One region of the Desulfoluna sp. HI9BLuna genome, then DNA from elsewhere that is predicted to be linked to it. Evidence: riboswitches for the same ligand, from Rfam matches in the RefSeq annotation. Region 1 holds a riboswitch; the other holds the start of a gene.
The links. A riboswitch is a leader RNA that binds a small molecule or an ion and turns the genes downstream of it on or off. The one in region 1 is predicted to bind thiamine pyrophosphate.
Positions count from the first base shown of each region.

Region 1 (11,277 bases):
TGACGGCATTTGTCAGTATTCCGCCCCAGAAGGTCTTTGTGGAGCGCATCGGTGGAGATCGGGTTGAGGTAAAGGTGCTGCTTACCCCCGGGGAGAGCCCTGCCATGTATCGTCCCAAACCCTCCGTGATAGCCGGGCTTGGTGGCGCAGACCTTTTTTTCCGCATGGGGGTTCCCTATGAAACCCACCTCATGCCCAAGATCACGAGCATGTCCGGAAACCTTCAGGTGGTGGATACCCGAAAAGGGGTGCCCCTGCTGGCCATGGCCCGTGACCATCATCACCATGACGGGGATCACCACCACCACCATGATCACCACGAGGCATCGGGGCATCACGACCGCCACGATGAGTACGAAGGCATGGATCCCCACATCTGGCTGGACCCGGGCAGGGTTCGGATCCAGGCCGTGACCATGCGGGACGCCCTCATCGCCCTGGACCCGTCCGGCCGATCGGTTTACGAGGCCGGGTGTGCTGCCCTGCTTCAGGACCTGGACGCCCTGGACGCTCAGATTGCCCGGGCGCTTGCCCCCATTAAAGGTGAGACCCTTTACGTGTTTCATCCGGCCTTCGGGTACTTTGCCGATGCCTACGGGCTGGTTCAAAAGGCCGTGGAGGTGGAAGGGAAGAGTCCCAAGGGCAAGGCCCTTTCACGGTACATTGCACAGGCAAGGGCAGATGGGGTTCGCGTGATTTTTGTTCAGCCCCAATTTGATCGCCACACCGCGGAAAAGGTGGCGGCCGCCGTTGACGGGGCGGTGGTTCCCCTGGACCCCCTGGCGGAGGATTACTTTGGAAACCTCGGTAAAATTGCCGATGCCGTGTCCCGGGGGTTGAAAAAACAGGGCGAGTAAGCAAGGCCCTTGTCATGCTCCATGACAGGGATGGGGGCATGGCAGGCCCATGAATTCACCGTGTTGCTGGGCAGAGATGCCTTTGTGGCCGGGATGGGGGATCCGCAGGGGCGGTGCTCATTTTGCTTGAGCATCGCCCTCTTTATTTATGCTCTCTTTGCCATGGGGCAGTTATTGTGGTAGGTCTTTCCTTGGTTTGGGTGGTTTTTGAACAGGGAACGTTCAAACAGACACGTTGAGCGGCTGCCGGTCTTTTTGGGGGGAGGTAATCCCGGTTTTATTTCTCGATATGATGGGCGGGACCGCTCGGGGCTCGGGGTGTGTACCCGGGCTACGGCAGGCAGGGCCTGGTCTGGAGGGAAAGGGTGCTGGAAAAATGGCTTGTAAAGGACGGTGGTTGCTGCTCAGGTGAGTTTCACCGGGCCACAGGAAGAGGGGAGGGGAAGGGTGCCATGCCGGCTCACCTCCTTCTTCAGGCCAAAGCGGGGGTTGCGAGCATCGGGCTGGAACCAGATGGGTCCATTTCTCAGTGGGAGGCTTCGGCCGAGGCATTGTTCGGTTATGACGCGTCTCGGATGATCGGCCGTGAGGTGACCTCCCTGGTTCCGTCTCCGGAGGAGGGGGATACTCTCAAGGGCTTTTTAAAGGCGTGCCTCCGGGGCGCATGCGTCTCCGACGTGTCCACGGCCTGCGTGACCCGGCAGGGGGATATGTGTTTCTGTCGCTGGTATGCGGTGCCCGCACTCCGGGAGTCCGGTGAAACCGGCCTGGCCGTCATGGTCAAGGACGTCACGGCCCAGACCCTGGCCGTCAATGAGCTCAACCGGGCCAGAAGCCAGGCCAGGAGCCTCTTCAGCAGTTCTCCCATCGGTATCTTCCAGGCAGACATCAAAGGCCGCATTCTTGTGGTCAATCCCGAACTCTCCTGGATGCTCGGATATGAATCCCCCACCCATCTCACAGAAAGCCTTCAGAATGTCTCCTGTCTCTTTTCCGATCCGCTCCAGGCTGAATCGTTTCTTTTTCAACTCTACGAAGGGGAGCAGCTCAACCGGTTTCGCTGTCAGCTGCGCAGGCGGGAAGGGGGGCTGACCTGGGCCTTGTGCTACGGCCAGGTTACCCGCAATGCCAAGGAACGCGTGAACGGATTTTACGGGTTCTGCATCAATATCTCCATGACCGTGCGCGTGGAGCAGGAGCTCAAGCGCGTCAACGAAGAGCTGCGCAGGGCGTCCATCATGGATGCCACCACCGGCATTGCCAACCGGGGGCACTTCGACGAATGCATTGTGACGGAGTGGAACCGCCATCTCCGTGAGCAATCGGAACTCTCCCTTATCCTTTGCGACATCGATCATTTCAAACGCTACAACGACACACACGGCCATCAGGCCGGTGACCATTGCCTGGCCCGGGTGGCCGAAGCCCTTGTCTCCTGTGCCCGCCGACCCGGAGATCTCGTGGCACGTTACGGGGGAGAGGAGTTTGTGGTGATTCTGCCCAGTACCGACCTCAATGGGGCACGGCACCTGGCCGAGACCATGCGGTGCTGCATTGAGGGGCTGGCTGTGACGAATGAACGGGCCGACCTCGTAACCCACGTCACCCTGAGCCTGGGCGTGGCTGCCATGACTCCCCACGGTGGGACCCGGGAGGCAGAGCTTGTGCACATGGCTGACGAAGCGCTATACAGGGCCAAAGAACTCGGTCGGAATCACTGTGTGGTCTGGGGGGAAGCGGAGGTATAGGAATTGTTTCCCTGACGGGAAAGAGGCTCGGATGGCATCAAAATAAAAAAGGCACCCCGTTTCGGGGTGCCTTTTTTGCGTCCGTAATCCAAGAACAATCCCCTTAAAGGGGATTGGCTTAGCGGATAATCATGGTCTCAGGGTCGAGGACGGCGGACTCTTTGTCTGCCTTGGAGCCTTTGACAGCTTTGACATAGATGGTGTTGTTCTCCGGAACGATCTGGAGCAGGGTGGAGAAGATATCGTCCACGCCGCCGAGCTGAACGGGCAGGCCGTTTTCAGCAAGAGCTTCGTGGCGGTGGGTCTTGACGGTGAAGAGGGCAAAGTAACCCATGCGTGAGGCAAGGGCCTTGAGCTCTTCCATGTCTTCGCGACCCTTCTCTTCAAAGGGGTACCCGTCTATGATCATCATGTCGGGGTTGAACAGGTCCTGCTCGACGAGGTCGTTGATGCGTTCTTCCAGGCGGGCCATGGAGAAGCCATCCACATTCATGGTCAGGATCATGCGGTTGGGAAGGATCTCGTCGTAGGCTGACTGAGGCTCTTCCACACGATTCAGATCCGCCAGGTTGGCGAACATTTCGTTGTACCAGACGCTGACCTTGTTGACGGGTTCCTCCAGGCTGACGTGGAGAACTTTCTTGCCGCAAGCCATGGCGTGGAGCGCCATCTGAACAACCAGGGAGGTCTTGCCGAGACCGGCACGAGCCATAACGGCACCGAGCTCTCCTCCGTTGATCATGTCATCGCAATCGATGCCCAGTGCACCGAAGGGGTTCCTGAAGATCAATTCTTTTTTTGTCATAGTATCCTCTCTCGTCGCTGAGGTTCGAACTCAAAAATGACCCCATGGTGTCAACCCGGCAGTCTCCTCCAACCAAAAATCGGATGTTCGGATATGCTGCCGGGTGATGTGTTCCATCAGGCTATTTGGCAGCTTTCTCTTCGTTCACTTTCTTTACGATCTCTTCCGACACGGAGGAGGGCACGGTCTTGTACGTGCTGAACTCCATGGTGTACTGGGCTTTGCCCTGGGTGGAAGAGCGCAGAACGGTTGAGAAACCGAACATCTCAGCGAGGGGAACCTGAGCTTCGATACGGCTCATGGTCCCTTCGTCCTGAGAACCAAGGATAATACCACGGCGCTGGTTAATCAAGCCCATACATGGGCCCTGGAACTCATTGGGGCTTTCGATCTCGACCTTCATGATGGGTTCCTGGATAACAGGCTTGGCTTTTTCATAGGCCTGTTTGAAGGCACCCTTGGCCGCAGCCTGGAAGGCCATCTCCGAGGAGTCCACCGCGTGGAAGCCGCCGTCCTCAAGGGTAACGGCAATACCGGTAACGGGGAACTCAAGCTTGGGCCCTTTGGCCATGCAGCTTTCGAAGCCCTTCTCACAAGAGGGGATGAACTGGGTGGGGATACGACCGCCCACAACCTTGCTCTCGAAGGAGAACTGCTCGTCTTCGAGGGGCTCGATGTAACCCATGACTTTACCGAACTGACCGGAACCACCGGTCTGCTTCTTGTGGGTGTAGTCGAACTCAGCGCGGCGCGTGATGGTCTCACGGTAGGCAACGCGGGGCTGACCGGTTTCCACTTCAGCGTTGTACTCACGCTTCATTCGCTCGACGTATACTTCGAGGTGAAGCTCGCCCATGCCCTCGATGATGGTCTCGTTGGTCTCATCATCGATGAAGGAGCGGAAGGTGGGGTCCTCTTTGGTGAAACGGTTGAGGGCCTTGCTCATGTTGATCTGAGCTTTGTTGTCCTTGGGCGTGATGGACAGGGAGATAACGGGCTCGGGCACGAACATACTCATCATGGAGTAGTTGACCGCGGAGTCAACAAAGGTGTCGCCGGAAGCACAGTCAACGCCGAAGAGGGCGCCGATGTAACCAGCCGGGATCTCGTTGATGTCCTCCATGTCTGAGGCGTGCATACGGACCAGACGACCGATCTTGATCTTACGGCCGTTCTTGGCGTTGTTCACGGTGTCGCCTTTTTTCAGGGAGCCCTGGTACACACGGATGTATGTCAGCTGCCCGTACTGCCCGTCTTCAAGTTTGAAGGCCAGGGCCACGGTGGGCTTCTCGGAATCCCCTTCGAGAACCACGGGAGCCTCTTCGTTGTCGAGGTCCAGGGCTTCGTTGGTGATATCGTCAGGGGTAGGCAGGTAACGGGTTACCGCGTCCAGAAGGGGCTGAATCGCTTTGTTCTTGTAAGCGGAGCCCATGAAAACGGGGGTGATCTGGCGCTCAATGGTGCCGATGCGGACCGCGTCAACGATCATCTCGTCGGTGATCTCAGCCTCTTCGAGGATGGCGTCGGTGAGGGCCTCGGAGAAGAGGGAGGCCTGGTCGATGAGCTCTTCACGCTTGGCCTGTGCCTCGTCGAGGAGCTCAGCGGGGATCTCTTCCACGCGGATGTTTTCACCGTTGTCGCCGTCGAAGTAGTAGGCTTTCATGGCGATGAGGTCCACCACGCCCTGGAGGTTGTCCTCAAGGCCGATGGGAATCTGCATGGCAACAGCGTTGTGACCGAGCTTTTCGTTGAGCTGCTCGATAACGCGGAAGGGGTTGGCGCCGCTTCGGTCGCACTTGTTGACGAAGGCGATACAGGGAACCTTGTAGCGCTTCATCTGGGCATCAACGGTGATGGACTGTGACTGGACACCGGCCACAGAGCAGAGAACCAGGATGGCACCGTCAAGAACACGCAGGGAGCGCTCTACTTCGATGGTGAAGTCGACGTGGCCGGGGGTGTCGATGATGTTGACCTCGTGGCCCTTCCATTCACAGTAGGTGGCAGCCGAGGCAATGGTAATGCCCCTCTCCTTTTCGAGTTCCATGGAGTCCATGGTGGCGCCGACGCCGTCTTTGCCCTTTACGTCATGGATGGCATGAATCCTGTCGGTGTAAAAGAGAATGCGCTCGGTCAGGGTGGTCTTCCCGGAGTCGATGTGGGCGCTGATGCCTATGTTTCTAACTTTCTGCAAGTCGGTCTTCATTGTCACGTATCCTTCTTGAAAAAACGATCGAGGCAGCACATGACAACCCAAAAGGGAATGAAGACGTATCATTCCCTGTCCGGTGGGTGTAAGTCACACGTTACCCCGGTTTAACGAGCCTTTCCAGATTTTGCTCATGGTGGTTTGTTTGCTTAGACCAGACAAAAGGCCGGCGTCAGGAGCAATCAAGGGCACCGAATATATACAAAAGCATACGATTGTCAATCTTAAATTCTCATGAGGGAACCTTTTTTTCTCCGAAAACGGGTGCGGCAAGGGGAAAAGTGGACGCAAAAGGGAACGGAGAAGGCGCTGAAATCGAGAGATCCGGAGGTTTCCGGTGCAGGGATCTGAGGGGGTGAAAAGGTGCTTTGAAAAATGATAAAAAGTGGCCCCAAGTCTTGAAATCTTCAATAGTTATACTGGAATGGTACCTCCGGGTCAATGGGGTAAAACAGGGGTGGTTCGGAAAGCCCGACCCGGCAGCCGCCCATGGGGAGGGCACCGGTGTCGGAAAAATCATCGGCCTGCGTGGGTGCTGAGCCGTGAAAACAGGCTCTGGACGACCTGCAGGCACTCCCGGGAGTCGTTGCGGAACCCTTCGTCCACAGCCTCGTCGGTTTTCCTTGCGCGGGCGGGGCGGATGATGCTAAAAGAATCTCACAATCAGTTGTAACTTTGCTGGGGGTGCCCTTAACCGGGCTGAGACGGAGATATTCCAACCCTTTGAACCTGACGCAGTTTGTACTGCCGTAGGGAAGCCACATACACGATTTTTGTCGCGGCGCTTCAAAGCCCCCCGACACCTCACGTATCAGGCTGCCTGCGGGCGGCCTTTTTTTTTGGCCGCTCGCGGTCCGGTACCTGGCCCAGGCTCACAGGCCTCGGTGCCGCTCCGGAATCATCGGTCCTGCGCCTTGGAAACCCTTTCCTTGGTATCTCCCCTTCATACAAGAATACCTGTCCTCCAGCTTATGGCCCTGGTTCGGTGTGCCTGTGGCGCGGTTTTTGTCTGCGTTTACGGTCCATGCGCGTTTCCGGGGTTTTCAGGAGGTGTGTCTATGATGGTAAACGGCAGCGAAGAGAGCCTGTCCCAAGGTAATATGACCTTGGAGCGGTTCCTGGAGCACAAAGGGCTTCACCCCGGCAGTGTCGTGGTGGAGCGAAACGGCGAGGTGGTGGAGCGGTCCCGGTTCGGGGCGGTGACACTGAGCGAAACCGATAAACTTGAGATCCTGCGATTTGTGGGAGGGGGGTGCTGATGGACGATTGTTTTCAAATTGGGGGAAGAGAGTTTTCAAGCCGGCTTTTCATCGGAACCGGGAAATACCCAGCCGACGGCCTGATCCCCGACGTGTGCGAGGCTTCCGGCGCCCAGGTGATCACCGTGGCCCTGCGCCGTGTGGATTTTGCCTCGGAGACCGACAACGTGATGAAGCACATTCCCGAGAACATGGTGCTCCTTCCCAACACCTCCGGCGCACGAAACGCTGAAGAAGCGGTGCGCATCGCCCGCCTTGCCCGGGCCGCCGGGTGCGGGGACTGGATCAAGATCGAGGTGATCAGCGACCAGCGCTACCTGCTTCCGGACAACCTGGAAACCACAAAGGCCACGGAGATCCTTGCAGCAGAGGGGTTCCATGTTTTTCCGTACATGAACCCGGATCTCATGGATGCCCGGCGCATGGTTGATGCCGGGGCCGCCGCGGTCATGCCCCTGGGTGCTCCCATCGGCACCAACCGGGGGATTCGGACCCGTGAGATGATACGGATCCTCATCGATGAGATCTCCCTTCCCATTATTGTGGATGCGGGCATCGGAAAGCCTTCCCAGGCGTGCGAAGCCATGGAGATGGGGGCTGCTGCCTGCCTCGTCAACACGGCCATTGCCTCTTCCAGTGATCCTGTGTCCATGGGGCGTGCCTTTGGCCGGGCCGTTGACGCCGGACGTGCTGCGTACCTTGCAGGCCTTGGTTCGACACGCAAAGAGGCATCGGCCTCCTCACCCCTTACCGGGTTCCTCGGGCAGGGGAGGGCGTGATGGGCTTTTTCGATATATGGAAGTCCCTGGACCCGGACGAGACCCTTGCCCGCATCAACGGAGCCACGGAGCGTGACGTGCAAGCCGCCCTGGACGCACACAAATGTTCGGTAGATCATTTAATGGCCCTTTTGTCTCCGGCGGCGGTGCCTTTCCTTGAGGCAATGGCCCAAAAAGCCCACGAGTCGACCCTGCGCCATTTTGGCCGACAGATCCTGTTGTTTACTCCCATCTATATCTCCAACCACTGTATCAACCAGTGTGTTTACTGCGGGTTCAACGCCAAGAACAAGATCCACCGGCGCCAGCTGAGCCTGGAAGAGGTGGAGTTCGAGGCTGCGGCCATTGCCGAGACCGGGCTCAAACACATTCTCCTGTTGACCGGCGAGGCACCCAACGTGGCGACCCCCGCCTACATCGAGGAGAGCCTGGCCATCATCTCCAAATACTTTACGTCGGTGGGGATTGAGATCTACCCCGTGGACGAGGATGGGTATGCCCGGTTTGTGAATGCCGGGGCCGACAGCCTCACCGTGTATCAGGAGACCTACAACGAAGATCTCTACAAGACCCTGCACCCGGCCGGACCCAAGCGGGATTTCAGGTTTCGACTGGAGGCCCTGGAGCGGGGAGCCCGGGCCAGGATGCGCGGGATCAATCTTGGCGGGCTCCTGGGTCTGGACCACTGGCGACGCGAGGCCTTTTTCACGGCCATGCACGCCGACTGGATCATGACCACCTTCCCCGAGGTGGAGCTGGGCCTTTCCCTTCCTCGCATGCGCCCCCACGCCGGATGTTATGAACCGGCCCATATTGTATCGGATACCGACATCGTCCAGGCCATGACCGCCTTCCGGCTCTTTTTGCCCCGGGCCGGGATCACCCTGTCCACTCGGGAGAGCGCTGCGTTTCGCGACAACGTGCTTCCCCTGGGCATTACCCGCCTGTCGGCAGGTTCCTGCACATCCGTGGGAAGCCATACCGAAGAGGAGGGCTCCGGCCAGTTCGATATCAATGACGAACGGAGCGTGGTGGAGATGGACGCCAACTTAAGGGGGCGCGGGTACCAGCCCGTGTACCAGGACTGGAGGATGCACTGATGGACACCCTCGGAGGGGCCCTTGTGAGCCGCGTGGGTAAAGATCCCATGGAGCGCGTCTCTTCGGCCTGCATCGGTATTGCAGGGGCGGGGGGGCTGGGGTCCAATTGTGCCATGCACCTGGTGCGCATGGGGTTCCGTCACCTCGTCATCGCCGATTTTGACCGGGTGGAGCCCTCCAACCTCAACCGGCAGTTTTTTTTCGCCCGCCAGGTGGGAGAGAGCAAGGTGGAGGCCCTGAAAGAGAATCTGGTCGCCATCGAGCCGGAGGCAGAGGTTAAAACCCACTGCGTGCAGGTGACCGGCGAGAACATCGGGGGGCTCTTTGACGGCTGCGATGCCGTGGTGGAGGCCTTTGACCGGGTGGAAGCCAAGCAGCTCCTGGTGGAGCGATACCTGGCACGCGGGACCTTTCTCGTGGCCGCCTCCGGCATCGGCGGCTGGGGAGATGCCGATCGCATCGTGACCCGGAAGATCACCCCCACCTGTTATGTGGTGGGGGACGGGGTCACTGAAGCGGATGATACAGCCCCACCCATGTCTGCGGTGGTTTCTATTGCGGCGGCCAAGCAGGCGGATTTGGTATTTGGTTGGGTGGTGAATGGGGGAAGGATAAAGGCTTAAGGCTAAGGGCTAAAGGCTAAAGGCTAAAGGAAAATCCCCTGGCCGCCGGGGGGCGTTTTTTACAGGAGAATAAGAAACCATGAGATCCATTGCAGGTGCCGATATTTACGGCATCACCGGGGAGGAGCACTCCCTGGGCCGGGACAACATCACGGTGGTGAAGGCGATGATCGACGCCGGTATTACCCTGATTCAGTACCGGGAAAAAGACAAATCCATGCTGGAGCGATACCGGCAGTGTGAGGTGGTGCGCAGGCTGACACAGGATGCGGGGGTCACCTTTATTGTCAACGACCATGTGGACCTGGCCCTGGCCGTGGAAGCCGACGGCCTCCACGTGGGACAGGACGACCTGCCCATTCCCGTGGTGCGAAAGCTTGCGGGGGAATCCATGATCATCGGGCTCTCCACCCACAGCCCTGCCCAGGCGGCGGCTGCCGTTGCGGCGGGGGCCGATTACATCGGTGTCGGCCCCATCTTCACCACTCAGACCAAAAAGGATGTCTGCGACGCCGTGGGGCTGACCTACCTCGATCATGTGGTGAAAAACGAAAAAATCCCCTTTGTGGCCATCGGGGGGATCAAGGAACACAACATTGCCGAGGTGAAAGCCCACGGCGCGGAAACCATTGCTCTGGTGACGGGGATCGTCGGAGCCGAAGATATTTCAAAGCGGGTCAAAGCCATCCGCAAAGCCATGGAGAGAAACTAAAATGAGCTACACAACCCAGATGAATGCGGCCCGAAAAGGGATCGTTACCGGCGCCATGGAGACCGTGGCCAAAAAAGAGAACATGCCCATCGAAACCCTCATGGAGCGCATGGCCAAGGGTACCATTGCTGTTCCGGTGAACAAGAACCACACCGTCATCGATCCCGAAGGCGTGGGGGAGGGGCTCCGTACCAAGGTGAACGTCAACCTGGGGATCTCCAAGGACTGCTGCGACCTGGAGGTGGAGATGGCCAAGGTCCGGGCCGCCGTTGCCATGAAGGCCGAGGCAATTATGGACCTCAGCTGCTTCGGCAAGACCCGTGAGTTCCGCACCCGCGTTATCTCCGAATGCCCCGCCATGGTCGGTACGGTCCCCATGTACGACGCCGTGGGTTTCTACGACAAGAACATCAAGGACATCACCGTGGATGAGTTCTTCAAAGTGGTTGAGCGTCACGCCGAGGACGGGGTGGATTTTGCCACCATCCACGCCGGGCTCAACCGGGCCACCGCCGAGAAGATCAAGCGCAACGACCGCCTCACCGGTGTTGTCTCCCGTGGCGGTTCCCTTCTCTACACCTGGATGATGCTCAATGACGCCGAAAACCCCTTTTATGAGCACTACGACCGGCTCCTGGAGATCTGCACCAAGTACGACCTCACCCTGAGCCTCGGCGACGGCTGCCGCCCGGGGAGCATCAACGACTCCACGGACGCGGCCCAGGTGGAGGAACTCATCACCCTGGGTGAGCTCACCAAGCGCGCCTGGGAGCAGGATGTGCAGGTGATGATCGAAGGGCCGGGCCACATGGCCATGGATGAGATCACCGGCAACATGATGATGGAAAAACGCCTCTGCCACGGCGCGCCCTTTTACGTCCTCGGGCCCCTGGTCACCGATGTGGCCCCCGGCTACGACCACATCACCAGCGCCATCGGCGGGGCCATTGCAGCGGCCAACGGCGCGGATTTTCTCTGCTACGTCACCCCGGCCGAGCACCTGCGTCTCCCCGACCTGGAGGACATGAAAGAGGGCGTTATCGCCACGCGTATTGCGGCCCACGCCGCCGACATCGCCAAGAAGATCCCCGGCGCTCGGAGCTGGGATAACGCCATGAGCAAGGCCCGCGCCGACCTCGATTGGGAAAAGATGTTCTCCCTGGCCATGGATCCCGTAAAAGCCAG
Region 1 covers NZ_CP186555.1:6,312,832-6,324,108, reverse strand. The annotation lists gene ACOYW0_RS25700 (metal ABC transporter solute-binding protein, Zn/Mn family) at 1-857, shown strand, start outside; gene ACOYW0_RS25695 (sensor domain-containing diguanylate cyclase) at 1,310-2,605, shown strand; gene ACOYW0_RS25690 (AAA family ATPase) at 2,724-3,410, opposite strand; gene fusA (elongation factor G) at 3,532-5,616, opposite strand; TPP riboswitch at 6,290-6,392, shown strand; gene thiS (sulfur carrier protein ThiS) at 6,678-6,878, shown strand; gene ACOYW0_RS25675 (thiazole synthase) at 6,878-7,657, shown strand; gene thiH (2-iminoacetate synthase ThiH) at 7,657-8,757, shown strand; gene thiF (sulfur carrier protein ThiS adenylyltransferase ThiF) at 8,757-9,380, shown strand; gene thiE (thiamine phosphate synthase) at 9,460-10,092, shown strand; gene thiC (phosphomethylpyrimidine synthase ThiC) at 10,094-11,277, shown strand, end outside.

Region 2 (11,277 bases), 330 kb from region 1:
CCTTGGTTGAACAGACTTACATCTTACCCGATGCCAATTGGAGAATCAAGTTGCGGTGCTCGGCCCGACACTGGAAGCTTCAGCCCATCCGTTGACAGAAGCTGGCGGCCTTGATACGAATACATCCATCGCAAACAACAACATTGTTTCTAATACAAAACAAGACAGTCATTCTATACCGTACAAAAAACCCGACACCACGTTCATTGTAACCCATCACCGGCCCCGCCAACCCAAAAGAGGACACACCCATGAAAGCATGCCGACCCGTCTATTGGATGTTGCCGCTCCTGATGCTCGCCGCCGCCACCTGGACCCATGCAAAACCTCTGCGGGAAAAGCCCGCCCTGGTACTCCAGATCACCGTCCATGATATGCGCGGCGATTTTCCCATGCGATACAAAGACCGCCTGGGCAAGGGGGGCCTGCGCTACCTGATGACACAGGGGACCCATTACACAAACGCCAGCTTTCCCCATGCCGGAACCGAGCCCACCGTGGGCCATGCAGCCCTGTTCACCGGCACCTCCCCTTCCCGCAACGGCATTGTGGCCGGAAGCTGGTTCGACCGGGCCAAAGACCGCGTCATCACCAGTTGCGAGGATGACAGGTATCACCTCATCGGAAAAACACCGGTCGAAGGAGAAGGCCGGGCCCCCTCGCAGATGCTCGCGGCCACCATCGGTGATGAGCTGACAATAGCCACCAACGGGGGAGCCAGGGTGTTCAGTGTCTCCCTCAAGGATCAGGGCGCCATCCTCCAGGGAGGCCACACCGGCAAGGCGTTCTGGTACTCCACAACAGACGGTTCCTTTATAAGCAGCAGCTACTATTTCACCCAGTACCCCGACTGGGTTGCGCAATGGAACGCGGAAAAACATGCCGACGCATACAGAAACAGATCGTGGCAGCTTCTTTACGCCCCATCCACCTACCTCTTCGGCACGGATGACAGGCGCCCCTTTGAGGTGGACATGTTCGGCCTGGGCACGACCTTTCCACACCCCCTCAACGCTGAGCCCTCGCATTTCTACGCCAGCCTTGCCGCCACACCCTTCGGGGACGAGCTCACGGCGGACTTTGCCAAAGCCCTGATCAGGGAAGAAAAACTGGGGCAAGGGCCCCGCACCGACTTTCTGGCCGTGGGCTTCTCGGCCACCGGTTCCATCGGACGCCTCTTCGGAGCCTCAAGCCTTGAGGCGGAAGACACCATCCTACGGGTCGACAAGCTGTTGGCCGACCTGTTCCGATACGTGGACAAGGAGATCGGCCTGGACCGGACACTTGTTGTTCTCTCATCCAACCACGGCATGTGCGAGACACCCCAGCACCTGGCAAGTCTCGGCTTTGACGTGGGATGCCTGCCCTCCGGTCCCATAATCCGGGAGGTCCTGGCAAAGGCCCTGAACAAGCGGTTGGGTGTGCCCGAATCAATCGTCCGGCTCTACGACCACCCGTACGTCTATCTCGACGAAGAAGAGATCGCAAAAACCGGAGTCAGCCTTGCCCTGGTGGAGACAACAGCCGCCGAAGAGATCGTGAGTATCCCGGGCATTGCCGGAGCCCTGACCCGAACGGACCTTCTCAAAGGGACCGTGGCCCCCACCCCCACCAACATGGCGATCCTCGACAGTTTCCATGCCGGTCGCTCCGGCAACATCCACGTCATCGCTTCGCCTTCCACTTACGTTACCGGCAAAACGCCCTCCGCCTTGCCCCAGGGCGACGACACCTATGTTCCCCTCTTTTTCGCAGGCTGGGGCATCCCCGCCCAACGTATCACGCGACCCGTCACCCCCTACGACATCGCCCCAACCCTTGCAAGCGTCCTTGAAATCAAGGCACCTTCGGGCGCTGTGGGGATTCCCCTGGAAGAGGTGCTGAAGGAGGATACCCCTGCTGAAAACTGGATCACGGCAAGCCGCACCGCACTGCCATGAGATAAGGGCGAATGTGTTGACAACCTCGCCTGACCACCCTATACAAACTGCATCACACGATGCGGCTTTCCACAAGCCGTACACGCAGGGGTGGCTTAAGGCCTGAGATCATACCCGTTGAACCTGATCCGGATCATGCCGGCGAAGGGAATTGCGAAGCGCATCGATCTTTCTTTTTGGGGGGCAGTCGCCCCCCTCTCAAGCCCTCCTCAGCCGTTTTTCAACCAATGCATAAGGATTTAGGATTGTGAACGACCTTGCCCTAAAAGCAGCTGAGAACCTATCAAAAATCAGGGAATCCAACCCCCTTGTCCACAACATCACCAACTACGTGGTGATGAACTACACAGCCAACGCCCTCCTTTCCCTGGGGGCCTCGCCGGTGATGGCCCACGCGGAAAACGAGGTGGAGGAGATGGCCTCCTTTGCCGGTGCCCTGGTCCTCAACATCGGCACCTTGAGTGACCCGTGGATCCGGGCGATGATCTCGGCAGGAGCCAAAGCCCGCTCCCTGGGCACCCCGGTGATTTTAGATCCCGTGGGCTCCGGGGCCACCGCCTTGAGGACCCGCACCGCCACCCGCCTCATCCGGGAAGCGGGGGTCACCCTTATCCGTGGCAACGCCTCGGAGATCCTCTCCCTGCAACAGGCAGGCTCCGGCACCCGCGGCGTAGATGCCGTGGACACCGTTGAAGAGGCCGCGGCCATGGCCTCGACCCTGTCAACGGAACTGGGCGCCACCATCGCCATCACCGGCCCGGAGGACATCGTCACCGACGGCGCACGCACGGCAAAGATCCGGGGCGGCCACCCCCTCATGGCACGGGTCACGGGAACGGGCTGCACGGCTACGGCCATTACCGGGGCCTTTGCGGCCGTGGATCCCGACCCCTTTACCGCGGCCTGCTCTGCCCTGGCCTTCTTCGGAATGGCCGGGCAAAAAGCGGCCGAAAAAGCCTCGGCACCGGGAAGCTTTATGATCGCCCTTCTGGACGCCCTCTACACCCTCACCCCCGAGGAGCTGCACACCGGGTGCGCCATGGATGTCATTGGCTCTGGCCCAAAGGAACAGCGCCCATGAACCGCCCTTCAACCGTGGACTACGCCCTGTACCTGGTGACGGACCAAAAGCTCTCCAGAGGACGCAGCACCCTGGAGATCGTCCGTGGGGCTGTCTTCGGGGGCGTCACCTGCGTTCAGCTGCGGGAAAAAGAGGCCTCCACACGCACCTTCATCGAGGAGGCCCGCGCGCTAAAGGCATGGCTGGATGATAAAGGGGTGCCCCTGATCATCAACGACAGGGTGGATGTGGCCCTGGCCGTGGGCGCCTCCGGCGTCCACCTGGGACAGAGCGACATGCACATCCGCGATGCCAGAAGACTTCTGCCCCCGGAGGCCCTCATCGGGATCTCCGCAGAATCCCTGGAGGATGCCCTGGCCGCAGAGCGCGAGGGAGCGGAGTACATTGGCGTCAGCCCTGTGTTTGCCACCCCCACCAAAACCGACACCGCCCTGCCCCTGGGCCTTGACGGGGTGAGGCGAATCCGTGCAGCGGTGGGCATCCCCGTTGTCGGCATCGGGGGCATCGGCATGGCAAACGCGGCCGAGGTCATGGCGGCAGGGGCCGACGGCATCGCCGTGGTCTCGGCCATCGTGGCCGCAGACGATCCGCAAAAGGCCGCAAGGGGTCTTAAAAAAAAGATTGGATAAAACGAGGCGAGCGGGCGTACGGCTGGGCTGAGGGTAAAACGGATTTCAGCGCCCCGCTCGGATAGCCATTGGGGAATAATGATTACAATTCAGTTTATGCCTCAGGAGGCCCTGCCGGAGGCTAAACTTTTGCCTGATCTTACAACGACGGGTTTAACAAACAGGGCTTCACAGTTCTTCGAAAATGCCGTTTGGGCCTTGATTATCGTTTGGCCGCGACCTTCAAAAAAAACCGGAAAAATCGACCGAAACGGAGCGCCGCACACAGGGGCGGCTTTTTAATCCGTCGTTACCCGTGCCGCACAGGAGTGCGGCGCTCCATAAGGACAAGGGTGTTTGGGACGTGATGCAAATAGACCGATGGCCCAAACGATGATCATGTTTGAAGGGCAACTGCGATTTTCTCTGAGGAACGAAGGGTAAGCGCATTGGCTACCGGCTTTCGAGGTGGCACACCTCGCCGCCGGAGGCTCTTTTTATGATACCTTACTCTATGATGTGATACCTGGCCCGTGCTTCTGATTTGGGCATGCCGTTAAAATGCCACCACTCAAAGGAGAGGGGCAAAAATCCGGCGCCCGTCATGACATCGGCCAAGAGCTTTCGGTTGTCGCGCTGTCTTGGGGAAAGCTTTTTGCCGAGTTTTTTCATGGCAAACATGGCGCAGAGTTCAAGCCTGCTCTTGCGAAACGGGGTAAAGCCCATGTCCAGCTCCTTGCCCCGGCCGTCCACGATGGTGATGTCCACGGCAATGCCGTAGTTATGCATGGACCCTCGGGCGGGGTTTGCCACGAACTTTTCAAACCGGGTCCCCTTCATTTTATCGTACATCCTCTTTGAAACGCTCCGTGGGCGCGCCGCATCCAGGATAAGGAGAGAGTACTCCGAATGCCTTCTCTTCAGCCCGTCCTGGGCTTTGGCGAGCTTGGCGGCAACCTCTTTTTGGAGGTAGGCCGCCTTAAGGCCGGAGTAGAAGTCTTCCCGGAAATAATTTTTGCGGGGATCCGAGTTCACCAGGTCCACCTGAATGGTCACATCCATTTGATGCACGTCCACAAGACCGGCTTGGATAAAGATCTCCTCGATCCCATTTGCGTGGGCCCCACCCGCGGCCCACAGCATCACCATGCTCAACAGCACATATTTTTTCAAAACAGTCATCCGGCCTCCTTACCACGGGCAGAACGGATCACGCGCAGCCCCATGAGCCCAAGGGCCAGCCCCAAAACCGACATCCAAAAATCGGCCTCCACGGTCCATCGCCAGTCCCCGCGTTCCTTGTGAAACGTATAGGAGGTTTCAACCGTTTTCCCCCGGCTATACCCCGTGTAATCCAGATACGAATCCACATCGATAAAGCACAGCTGGCCGGTCTCGGTGGTCCCCCACACGGTATACGACTGCCGGGAAGGAGACGCCATGGTGGAAAACCGGGTCCCACCGCTTCCCCCGGGCCTTCCCGGTTCATACAGCGACATGGTCAAGGTGATGGTCACCGGCCCTTCACCCCGGCAACGGCCTTTGTCGTAACAGGCATACACAACAAGAAAAAAAAGGGGGATCAAAACCACCCCCACATACCCCAGGATAAACACACGCTGACTCTGCCACACCGATGCCGATCGCTTCCCGGCCCCTATGTCCATCATTTCCTCTACCACCTGATGCCTCTCCCCCATGACCTTTTGTTCCCTGTCACCTGTTTTCCCTGTTTCCCCTATCACCTGTTTTCCCTGTTCCCCCTGCCTTATCCACCTTCTTCCTCACCCCCAGCCCCAGCTTCTTCATCCGGCTCCTCAAGGTGGACGGGTGCATCCCCAAAAGCTCGGCTGCGCCCCCCGGCCCCTCCACCTTGCAACCGGAAAGGGACAGGGCCTCGCGGATATGATTTCTCACGGCCTCATCCATGGACGGGAACCCTTCCACGGCGTTATTCGGCAGACGGGTCTCGGACAAGGAAGCCTTCGGCTCCCAGAGAAGGTTGTCAAAGGAGAGATGGCGGCCCCTGCCGACGATGAGGGCCCGTTCGATGACGTTCTGGAGTTCCCGGATGTTGCCGGGCCAGTCGTAGGCAGTGAGCTGGCGAACCGCCGATTCGGTGAGCCCGGGCGCTGGTTCCATGTTCAGCTCCCGGGACTTGCGGGCAACAAAGCAGGTGGCCAGCTCAGGGATATCCTGTTTCCTGGCCCGCAAGGGCGGCACCCGGATGGGAAAGACGTTGAGTCGGAACCAGAGGTCCTCACGGAATCTCTTCTCCTTGACCATGGCAAACAGGTCCCTGTTGGTGGCCACCACCACGCGCACATCCACGGAGACGGGCCAGCTGCCCCCCACCCGGTTGAACTCCAGGGTCTGGAGCACCCTCAGAAGCTTGACCTGGGCGGCAGGGGGAAGCTCCCCGATTTCATCTAAAAAAATGGTGCCGCCGTCGGCCTGCTCGAAGTAGCCCCGCTTCAGGCGGGTGGCTCCGGTAAAAGCCCCTTTTTCGTGTCCGAAGAGCTCGCTGTCCAGAAGGCCTTCGGCTATGGCCCCGCAGTTCACCCGGACCATGGGGCCCCTGCTGCGCCCGGAGGCCCGATGGATGGCGTTGGCCACCACCTCTTTGCCGGTGCCGGTCTCCCCAAGGATCAGCACCGGGCTGTCCAGGGCCGCCACCTGATTCACCATGGCCGAAACCTCCCGGAGCCCGGAGTCCACCCCGATCACCTGCTCGTCTCGGTTATGCCCCAGGCGATGCTCCAGCTGTTTTTTTTCCGATGAGAGACGCTCGTTCTCGCACACCAGGTCCCTGTGGTGCAAAAGGTTCAGCACCGCACCGATAAGGGGCCGCCGGATAAGCTTCATCAGGGCGACGTCCCTTGCCCCGTAGGCATGGTCACCGCCCACCACCATGCCGAACCCACCCACCAGGGGCGGCACGATATCAAACCCCATGGTCACCACGGAAAAGTCGTTCTTCCGTGAATAGAGGGGTTTTTCCACATGGCTTAAAAAATGGGCATGGATGCTCTTGAGCATGGGGCTGTCCGCACTCTCCAAAATCCGAACCACCCCGTGGGCCTGGTCCCTGATCTCCTTGAAGTGCTCCCAGGAGAGCTGGATGTGCTCGTCGATGAGCCTGCCGCGCTTCACCGTGGCTTCGGCGAGGTACCGCATGGTCTGGGCCGAGGTGTCCAGCACAAAAACGTGGACCAGGTCCAGGGGCAGGAACTCTTTGAGCAAAAGAAGGGTTTCATGGAGCGACTTGTCGATCTCAAGGCTGCTGTAGAGGCACTGGGTGATGTCCCGTACCAGCCTGCTCTCGTCCTGTGTCATGGGCTCTCCCGCGAAATACAGTGGATAGTCTAAATACCACCGAAAAGAACTACTACATATCGCGGAAATTCACCAGAAACAATCGCAAGGGGCCCGAGAAGAGGGCCTCGCTGAAATGGCATGCAAGTTGCTGATCACAATAGCACCATCTTCTTGCTACGTTGACCATAGAAGGCTGTTTTTTATGAGCTGAAAGGATAATCATGGCGAACAAATTCGTGAGTATGCGCAACCTCAAATTCACCCTCCACGAAGTCGTGGGCACCGATGCCCCGGCCACGGGGACCCCAGCAAACGGTCACACCCGAAAATCCATGGACATGGTTCTGGATGCGGCCTTTGATTTTGCCAAAAAGGCCCTGCACCCCATCTTCGAGGAAATGGACAGGAACCCGCCGGAGCTTGTGGACGGCACCGTGGCCGTGCACCGGGATGTCCGCGCCATATTGGAGACCCTTGGAAAAGACGGCTGGATTGCGGCGACCTTTCCCCAGGAGTGGGGTGGGGAGGACATGCCAGCAAGCCTCTTGCACGCCGTGTACTTTATCTTTGCGTCTGCCAACTACTCGGCATCCGTCTACTCCGGGCTCACCATGGGGGCTGCCAACCTCATCCTCACCTTTGGTTCGGATGAGCTGCGCAACCAGTTTCTTCCCCCCATGCTGGAGGGAAAGTGGCAGGGCACCATGGCCCTCACCGAGCCTGAAGCCGGTTCTTCCCTGGGGGACCTCACCACCTGCGCCACTCCCATGTCCGACGGCACCTACCGCATCAAGGGGGAGAAAATCTTTATCTCCGCAGGGGACCACGACGCCGTGGACAACGTGGTGCACCTCATGCTTGCCCGCATGGACGGGGCACCGGCAGGGGTCAAAGGGATCTCCCTGTTTGCCGTGCCCAAACTGAGGCAAAGCAGGGACGGGGAACTCATATCCAACGACGTCACCGTCACCCAGGTTTTCCACAAAATGGGGTACCGCGGGGCTCCCATCACCGCCCTTGCCTTGGGCGACCGGGACGACTGCACGGGCTATCTGGTGGGCGAGCCCAACCGGGGCCTCTCCTATATGTTCCAGATGATGAACGGCGCCCGCCTGGAGGTGGGCATGGGAGCCACAGCCATTGCCACGGCAGCCTACCACGCAGCCCTGGACTACGCCAAAAGTCGAAAACAGGGCCGCCGAATCACCGACGGCACCGGTGGGGCGCCGGTCCCCATCATCGAGCATCAGGATGTCAAGCGCATGCTCCTGTTCCAGCGGGCCATCTCCGAAGGGGCCCTCTGCCTCATCCTGCAATGCAGCAGATACGAGGAACGCATGCACACCGGGCCTGAAGAAGAGAAGGCAGACCACAAGCTGCTTTTGGAGCTGCTCACCCCGGTGGCCAAGACCTTCCCCTCTGAGCTGGGGATCCACTCAACCAGCGCCAGCATCCAGTGCTTCGGAGGGTACGGGTACTGCGAAGACTTTCCCGTGGAGCAGCACTTTCGGGACATGCGCATCCATGCCATCCACGAGGGCACCACCGGCATCCAGGGCATGGACCTTTTGGGCAGGAAGGTGATGATGAAAAACGGAAAAGCCCTTCAACTGCTGGATCGGGAGATGGAGGCCACCATGGAACAGGCCAAGGCCTGCCCGGAGCTCCTCGACCATATCCAGGCCCTTTCCGACGCCAAAAAGGCCCTGGCCTCCACCACCATGGGGCTGGGCGGCGTGGCCATGGAAAAGGGGCCCGAGGCCTTCCTTGCCAACGCCACCGTCTACCTCGAACTCTTCGGGTACGTCGCCGTGGCCTGGCAGTGGCTGGCCCAGATGACCGTGGCCTCCCAAAAACTCTCTGAACAGAAAATCCGCACGTCGGATCGCCTCTTTTACCAGGGCAAACTGGCGGTGGGCCGCTACTACTTCACCCACGAACTGCCGAAAACAGGGCCGTTGTCCGTTACCCTCACCCGGCCACCCGTCTCCCTCGAAACAGAGACGGCCTGCTTTACAGACTGATAAAGGGTACCCACCCCGTATCGCAACAATCGAAGGAGAACCACATGGAACCGTTTGTTTACAAAAAAGAAGGAAAAATAGGCCGCCTGACCTTCAACCGGCCTGAAAAATACAACGCCTTTGACTTAGAGACAGTGGAGGCCTTTGAGGCCTTCCTGGCCGAGCGACGGCACGACGAAGAGACCACGGTCCTTGTTCTGGACGGAGGCGAATCCAAGGGCTTTTGCGCGGGCCTGGACACCGAGGCCTATGCCCCGGAGATCTTCAAAATGACCCCGGTGAAGGCCTATGACGCCCAGGCCCGCATGAGCCGTTTGTTCCTTGCCATGCGCCGCATTCCCCAGCCCGTTATCGCCTGCGTCCACGGAGCGGCCGCTGGCATCGGGTTTTCCCTGGCCATGGCCTCGGACATTCGAATCCTTGCGGAAAACGCACGGTTTTCCGCCGCCTACATCAACATTGGCCTGGGTGGGGCGGATATGGCCTCCAGCTACTTTTTACCCCGGCTCATCGGATCGGGGAGGGCCTACGAGTACCTTTTGACCGGAAACTGGATGGATGCCCCCACCGCCCTATCCCTGGGCTTTGCCTCCCGTGTGGTCACCAAAGGGGAGATGATCGACACCGCCATGGAGTTGGCCGTTGCCATGACCGAAAAGAACCCCATGGGGGTCCGCATGACCAAGGAGGCCATCAACGCCAACCTCGACTGCGCCGGGCTGGAAGCCGCCCTGCAGATGGAGGACAGGAACCAGATGATGATCGCTTACACCTACAGGATGAAATAAAAACAGGTGATAGGTTAATTAGGTCATAGATTATAGGGTAAAGGGCAATAGGATGCAGGGAGCATCCCTGCACCCCGCCAAAAAAAGAGCGGACGCAACCATGCACCTCACATGCCTTATTAATAAGGGGACTCAAAACGATGCAACCCTTTGACACGTCCAGCGGCGAGGTAAATCATCGGCCCCACATGGCCCACGGCCCATGCGGGTTCCGCTTGCTCTCCTGCGCCGGAGAGTCGGCCGTGGTCGCAGTCGCCCAGATACCGGAAGCCATGTGCGGCCACGGCAAACTGATCACAAGCGGTCTCCTTGTAGCCGTACTGGACGAATTGATGAACCGGACGGCCCGGGTGTATCTCGGGCCGGGCTTTACCATGAGCAACATGCGCGTTGTCTTTCCCTCTCCCCTTTTCAACACAGGCACCCTCAAAGGAAAGGGCTGTGTGACCGATTTCGGGAAGCAGGGTGAGGCAGCCGTGGAAGGGATCGTCTTCGACCACGGACACGGTATCGCCGCCAGGGCAACCTCCCGGTGGGTAAGGCCATGATGGAAAAGGCGTTTTAAGGGCAATGGCCCTTTGCGTCGCTTCATCCCACAAAAAAGGCGGCACGGCCACACTGAAGCCATGCCGCCTCATCGACGGATTCTCTTGTCACTTGTCACGAGTCCGTTTGTCTCCGGCAGGGCCGCCGGAGGCAAACTCTCGTTGAAAATCCCTTGCCGACAGCTACATCGTCGCCATGGCAAAATCGGACTGCACCTCCCCCAGGATCACGTGGCGCTTAAACACCTGCCTCATCTTGTTGGCGTCCATGAACTGATACGCCACGGGCTGTTCCCCGTCGATCTCCACGGTGACGTTGGGCTCACTGCTGCACATGCCCAGGCAGCCTGCGGCCATCACGCGGATGTCGCTTCGATCGCACGCGTCCATCTCTTCCATCAGGGCATCCATGACGGCCCGGGCACCGGAAGCGATGCCGCAGGTCCCCATGTGCACCGTCACAAGCACCCTGGCCTTTCCTTCACGAAGTGAAATATCCTTGGATACTTTTTCTTTGAGTGCTTTGAGGTCTGCAACAGAGAGCTTTGCCATATCAACGTCTCCTTCCCAATAGGATAATCGTAGGTAATGTAGGTCATAGGGTTCAGATCATAGATCATTGGGGCCAGGGAACCATGCGTCCTGGCCATGGCCCGTCATCTATCATCTGCCCGTTCAGTTCTGAGGGTTTCAAGTTCCTCTTCGATACCGGCTTTCAAGTGCCTGAGCACGGCGGGTTCATTTAAGGGGATCCCTTCCAGCTCCTGCCGAATGGTTCGCGTGTCAAACAGAAATTCGCGCCCATTGTACAGGTGGCGATAGAGAAAATCCACCTCCGGGTACCCGGCCATGAGAACTTCCATGGTCATGGCCATATCCCCCAAGGGGGCCCGGTCGATATGATCATACACAAAGGAGCAGAAAACACGGGAGCCTTTTCCCTCCTCGGAGGCAAAGGAAAAACGCCCGTCAC
Region 2 covers NZ_CP186555.1:258,881-270,157, forward strand. The annotation lists gene ACOYW0_RS00825 (alkaline phosphatase family protein) at 252-1,940, shown strand; TPP riboswitch at 2,017-2,108, shown strand; gene thiM (hydroxyethylthiazole kinase) at 2,188-3,021, shown strand; gene thiE (thiamine phosphate synthase) at 3,018-3,650, shown strand; gene ACOYW0_RS00840 (M15 family metallopeptidase) at 4,137-4,811, opposite strand; gene ACOYW0_RS00845 (hypothetical protein) at 4,808-5,299, opposite strand; gene ACOYW0_RS00850 (sigma-54 interaction domain-containing protein) at 5,346-6,965, opposite strand; gene ACOYW0_RS00855 (acyl-CoA dehydrogenase family protein) at 7,169-8,971, shown strand; gene ACOYW0_RS00860 (enoyl-CoA hydratase/isomerase family protein) at 9,016-9,759, shown strand; gene ACOYW0_RS00865 (hypothetical protein) at 9,900-10,307, shown strand; gene ACOYW0_RS00870 ((2Fe-2S) ferredoxin domain-containing protein) at 10,488-10,856, opposite strand; gene ACOYW0_RS00875 (ATP-binding protein) at 10,961-11,277, opposite strand, start outside.
Region 2: linked by a shared signal. The riboswitch ahead of thiM (hydroxyethylthiazole kinase) and the one ahead of thiS (sulfur carrier protein ThiS) in region 1 are both predicted to bind thiamine pyrophosphate.